2 regions of the Proteus mirabilis HI4320 genome follow, and region 2 is predicted to be linked to the other one. Evidence: predicted binding sites of a transcription regulator. Region 2 holds the regulator's gene; the other holds the start of a gene.
The links. The regulator CRP, encoded in region 2, controls carbon source genes, mostly activating them, when cyclic AMP is high. The targets are predictions, from matches to a motif close to ATGTGANNNNNNTCACAT.

Region 1: a site for CRP is predicted at 1,649-1,666, ahead of msrB (peptide-methionine (R)-S-oxide reductase MsrB). Genes of this name have one in related genera too.

Annotation. Positions count from the first base shown of each region.
Region 1 is NC_010554.1:1,594,180-1,597,388, reverse strand. It holds gene PMI_RS07295 (D-hexose-6-phosphate mutarotase) at 1-332, opposite strand, end outside; gene gapA (glyceraldehyde-3-phosphate dehydrogenase) at 447-1,442, opposite strand; gene msrB (peptide-methionine (R)-S-oxide reductase MsrB) at 1,784-2,221, shown strand; gene PMI_RS07280 (YeaC family protein) at 2,301-2,582, shown strand; gene pncA (bifunctional nicotinamidase/pyrazinamidase) at 2,719-3,209, opposite strand, start outside.
Region 2 is NC_010554.1:3,092,814-3,096,022, forward strand. It holds gene PMI_RS13920 (phosphoribulokinase) at 1-183, shown strand, start outside; gene PMI_RS13925 (OsmC family protein) at 272-679, opposite strand; gene crp (cAMP-activated global transcriptional regulator CRP) at 992-1,624, shown strand; gene PMI_RS13935 (aspartate aminotransferase family protein) at 1,712-2,929, opposite strand; gene PMI_RS13940 (aminodeoxychorismate synthase component II) at 3,047-3,209, opposite strand, start outside.

The DNA.
Region 1 (3,209 bases), 1.5 Mb from region 2:
CCGTCTTCTTGTTCAGAATGAGCACTAAATTCCCAAGGTAAGATACGTGCAAATCCATGGCTTGGTGTTCCCGCTGAGGCAAACCAAGGCCAACAAATAGGGATACCACCACGAATAGCAACACCGGGAGTAAATAAGGCATCTTCACTGAGCCACAAAACGGGATGCGTTTGTGCGGGTTGCCATGCGATAAGATGGGCACCTTGAAGACTAATAGCCGCACGTACTTTGGGGTGAGAGATCACCAGAATAGGGAGTTCACCTAATTGGCGTCGACTTAAGTAAGGTGATATTTGTTCAATAACCGGCAAAGAAAAAATTTTCTCATTCATTATTTTATAACCTTATGTCGCGGACTATTTGAATACAATAAACTGCCGAGTAAAAAAATAAAAGAGCCACCGAAAGGGTGGCTCTAAAATCAATCTTGGCTTTCTAAACTCTAATTATTTAGAGATATGAGAAATCAGATCTAGAACTTTGTTTGAATAACCAACTTCGTTATCGTACCAAGAAACTAATTTAACAAAGTTGTCATTCAGCGCGATACCTGCTTTAGCATCGAATACTGAAGTTAATACTTCACCGTTGAAGTCAGTTGAAACAACTGCATCTTCAGTGTAACCCAGAACGCCTTTCAGTTCGCCTTCGGCAGCTTCTTTGATTGCTTCACAGATTTGAGCATAAGTTGCTGGTTTTTCCAGACGTGCAGTTAAGTCAACAACAGAAACGTTAGGAGTAGGAACACGGAAAGACATACCAGTCAGTTTGCCATTCAGTTCAGGAATAACTTTACCTACTGCTTTAGCAGCACCAGTTGATGAAGGGATGATGTTTTGAGAAGCACCACGACCACCACGCCAGTCTTTCATTGAAGGACCATCAACAGTACGTTGAGTTGCAGTTGTTGCGTGAACAGTTGTCATCAGACCTTCAACGATACCGAATTTGTCGTTGATAACTTTTGCTAAAGGCGCTAAGCAGTTAGTTGTACAAGATGCGTTAGAAACGATATCTTGACCTGCATATGATTTGTGGTTTACACCCATAACGAACATAGGTGTGCTGTCTTTTGAAGGACCAGTCAGAACAACTTTTTTCGCACCAGCTTGGATGTGTTTACGTGCAGTTTCGTCAGTTAAGAACAGACCAGTTGCTTCAGCAACAACATCAACACCAATTTCGTTCCATTTCAGGTTTGCTGGATCTCTTTCTGATGTTACGCGGATGGTTTTACCATTAACAACGAGGTGGCCATCTTTTACTTCAACAGTACCGTTGAAACGACCATGAGTTGAATCGTATTTCAGCATGTATGCCATGTATTCTGCGTCTAACAGATCGTTAATACCTACGATTTCGATATCTGAACGTTCTTGTGCAGCACGGAAAACGATGCGGCCGATACGACCAAAACCATTAATACCTACTTTGATAGTCATATGTATTCCACCAGCTTTATTAGTGAATTAAAAAGTTGCTTCTAAAGTTACCAAAACCGCGCCAGTCGTCAAGCGGAATCGTGTCAATAATTGCAAAAAATCAATTAAAAAAACACTTTTTGCTTAAGGATTGGTCGTTTTAGATAAATATTACGCTGTGTATTATCGGGATCATTGCCGATAAATGAAGTTACCTTTGCTCCGTTATGTGAAATGTATCACATTTCAAAAACTAAAGATTACTCTCATTGATTTTAGACTATATTTTCCAGATTTGTTGTTAAATCTTTGTTATTATTTGCTGTTGTTTTAAAAAACATTTTTGTCAGTGTGAGGTGTTTATGAGCAATAATGAAAAAAAAGTGCATATTTCAAGTGATAACAATCACATTGATTTATCAAACCTCAATGAAATGCAGCATTATGTGACGCAACAGCGGGGTACTGAACCGCCGTTTAGTGGTAAATTATTACATAATAGAGAAACAGGTATTTATCATTGCTTATGTTGTTCTGCGCCTTTGTTTTATTCGGAAACTAAATTTGATGCAGGATGTGGCTGGCCAAGTTTTTATCAACCTGTAAGTGATGATGCAATTCTTTATCTTGATGATTTTTCGCATAATATGAAAAGAACAGAGATCCGCTGTCATCAATGTGGTGCTCATTTAGGGCATGTATTTAATGATGGCCCAGCACCGACAGGACAACGTTATTGTGTTAATTCTGCCTCTTTGGCATTTAGCAATACAGAAACAGGTGAAGTGCAAAAGGGCTAAATAGTCGCTATTAACAATAAATTAACAAATAAAAAAACGATTCAGCTTTTGCGTGGTAATTTGATATATGGAGCAATCAATGGAAGTTAATGATTTAATTTCAATGGTCACACCTGAGATTTATCAACGTCTTTCTACCGCAGTTGAGCTAGGTAAATGGCCAGACGGCGTTGCACTCACGGCAGAGCAAAAAGAGCATTGCATGCAAATTGTTCTCTTATGGCAAGCGCAGAATAACCATAATCCGGAACATATGACGGTTGGCACAAACGGACAAATTACGATGAAAAGCAAACAAGAGCTAAAAGCGCAATTTCAAGCTGAACGTTTAGCCACATTAACACCAATGGATGATGATTAAGACGTTTTTAAATTTAAATAATGAAAGTTAGCGTAACGGTGGTGATTTATTAGTTTATTATTTGGATAAATCACCACTTTTTAGTTCTACTATTCATACAAGTAGAGAATGATAATTGCTAATCATGTTGTTTATATTATTTGTCACTTTTAAGCATTGTTACTGAATCAACTAAAACTGCCCCATGTTGTTGCATTTGATTAAATGCGAGTTGGCTATCATCTGGTTGAATATTGACACCTCGACAACCATCCATAACCACTGATACTTGATAACCCAATTGTAATGCATCTAACACGGTAAATTTAACGCAATAATCAGTTGCTATCCCTAGAATGGTGAGATGCTCGATCTGCATGCTTTGTAAAAGAGTATGCAATCCTGTTTGATATTCATGGTCATTATCAAAAAAAGCACTATAACTATCGATAAGTCGATTTTGGCCTTTATAAATAATATGACTAATTAAATCATCTGTTAATAATGGATGAAAATCAGCGCCATGGCTATTTTGTACACAATGCACTGGCCACCAAACTTGTGGGCGGCCATTTAATTGGCCAATTTCGCCAACAACAGTACCTGAATTTTTTGCAAAGCTGAGATGATCTGCGGGATGCCAATCTT
Region 2 (3,209 bases):
ATTGTTATTCGCTTTCGTGGCTTAACGGATATCGATTTCCCCTATCTATTGGCAATGTTGCATGGTTCATTTATGTCGACTATCAATACTATTGTTGTTCCAGGAGGGAAATTAGGCTTAGCGATGGAATTAATCATGGCACCACTGGTGAAGAAATTATTGAATGGTGAAAAAATTAGCTAAAATAGATATGTTATTTGTGACGAAAATAATATCCCCGTATTTTAGGGATATTATTTTATATATTAAAATTTATTTTAAAATATCAAATTTATTCAGGATCTTTAATTTCAAAAGAGTGCGTAATATTGGCCGCTTTTCCTAACATTAAAGAAACAGAGCAATATTTTTCTGCTGATAATTGTACAGCTCGCTCAACAATTTTATCTGTCAACGCTTTACCGGAAACAATGAAATGTAAATTAATATCAGTAAATAAACGAGGTGCCTCTTCACGACGTTTTGATGTTAATTTCACTTCACAATCAGTGACTTGGTGGCGACCTTTACGTAAGATACTCACCACATCAATAGCACTACAACCACCCGCAGCAATTAATACCATTTCCATCGGACTAGGCGCTTTATCACCTGAATTACCATCCATCATAACTTGATGGCCGGAAGATGATTCGCCAACAAAAGATAAATCTTCAACCCATTTAACACGTGCTTCCATTTTATTTTTCCCCTAAATACAACTGAGACTAAAAGAGTACATTCTCATAATTCAACTAGCAATTAGCAAATAGGTTTATTATGCTGACTGCGTAAAACGAGACTTAATGCGTTAACTGTGTTAAAAACAATATCTGCTTGATGATAGTGGTTAAGATCAATGCATTATTTTCTCATTTATTATAATCTATTCCTTATTAACTTTCCGAATTCTCAGGAAGTTAATCGGTAAAGATAGGATTTTAAGCACGCTGTATCAAAAGGGTGTCAATCCGTTTTGAAAGGCTGCATTAACGTACAGAGGATAACGCGAATGGTTCTCGGCAAGCCGCAAACAGACCCGACTCTTGAATGGTTTTTGTCACACTGCCATATTCACAAATATCCATCCAAGAGCACGCTGATCCACCAAGGTGAAAAAGCGGAAACACTTTATTATATTGTTAAAGGTTCCGTGGCTGTTCTTATTAAAGATGAAGAAGGAAAAGAGATGATCCTTTCCTACCTAAACCAAGGTGACTTCATCGGTGAACTTGGATTATTTGAAGAAGATCAAGAACGTAGTGCATGGGTTAGAGCAAAAACAGCCTGTGAAGTAGCAGAAATTTCCTATAAAAAATTCCGCCAATTAATTCAGGTCAATCCTGACATTCTGATGCGCCTTTCCGCTCAAATGGCGAATAGATTACAAACCACATCAGAAAAAGTAGGTAACCTTGCTTTCCTTGATGTAACAGGTCGTATTGCACAAACTTTATTAAATTTAGCTAAACAACCTGATGCAATGACGCATCCTGATGGCATGCAAATTAAAATTACACGTCAGGAAATCGGTCAAATTGTAGGTTGTTCACGTGAAACTGTAGGCCGTATTTTAAAAATGCTGGAAGATCAAAACCTCATTTCAGCACACGGTAAAACTATCGTTGTTTACGGTACTCGTTAAGTTGCATTGAAAACAGCCCATTTAACTGATGGACAGTGATTATTTTGTATGAAGCCCCATCGCAATGATGGGGTTTTACATTTGAATTCACTCTGCTTTTACAAACTCATCAAGCGCTTTTCGTAACGCATTCATGCCCTCTTGTAACTCTTCGAGGGTAATAATCAGCGATGGTGTAAAGCGTATTACATCAGCCCCGGCATTTAATATCATTAAGCCATGCTTAGAGGCCAGTGCAAGTAACTCTTTTGCTTTACCTGCATACAGTGGTGCTAACTGCGCGCCAATTAATAAGCCTTGTCCACGAATTTGAGAAAACACAGCATAAGTTTGGTTTATCGCCTGCAATTCATCCACTATCCAACGATGACGCTCACTGACACCTTCTAATACCGCCTGAGTGTTGATTAAATCAAAAGCAGCATTGCCTACTGCACAGGCTAATGGGTTCCCCCCATAAGTCGTACCATGTGTTCCTACCCCCATTACCGAAGCGATATCCTCGGTGGTTAACATCGCACTGAGAGGAAAACCACTACCTAATGCTTTGGCACTGGTAATAATATCGGGCTGTATATCATAGTGCATATAAGCAAATAGTTTGCCGGTTCGCCCCATACCCGTTTGTACTTCATCAAGAATTAATAGCGCTTGATGCTTATCACATAGTGTACGTAAGCCATGCATAAACTCCGCTGTCGCCGGTGTCACTCCGCCCTCACCTTGGATAGGCTCCAGTATTACGGCACAAGTATGAGAGTCAATCACGGCTTTTACAGCATCAAGAGAGTTAAAAGGGACATGTATAATATCCGCAGGTTTAGGACCAAAACCATCCGCATATTTAGGTTGTCCCCCAACAGAGACTGTAAAAAATGTTCTACCATGAAAGGCGTGGTGGAAGGCAATTATCTTCGTTTTATAAGGATTATGACGGGTAATAGCGTAATGTCGTGCTAATTTAAGTGCGGCTTCATTCGCTTCTGCCCCAGAATTGGCAAAAAAGACACGTTCAGCAAAAGTATGTTGGATTAATTTCTGAGCTAAACATAATGCCGGCTCATTAGTAAACACATTACTTACATGCCAAAGCTTCTCACTTTGCTCTTGCAGTGCTTTATTCAATAGTGGATGCGCATGCCCAAGCGCTAGAACAGCAATACCACCAGCAAAATCAATATAGGATTTTCCCTGTTGATCCCAAACACGGCTACCTTGCCCTTTAACAGGAATAAAATCTGCTGGTGAATAAATTGGCAACATTACCTGATCGTAAGTTGCCCTATTAATACGTTGATTTATCATTACCCCACCTGACCGACATTTAGCTATACAATGAAAATATAATCACTAAATATGAATAAAAAATCAAATAAGGTTTGATATAAAAGTGGATAATGACGCTAAATTTTCATTATCCAATTAATATTTAAGAAAATTATTTAATAACTCATGCCCTTGTTCACTCAGAATACTTTCAGGATGAAATTGCACACCTTCAATGGGTAAAGTACGATGACGTATCCCCATAATTTCATCAACATTCCCGTCATGTTGGCTCCATGCTGTAACCTCAAAAGGGACA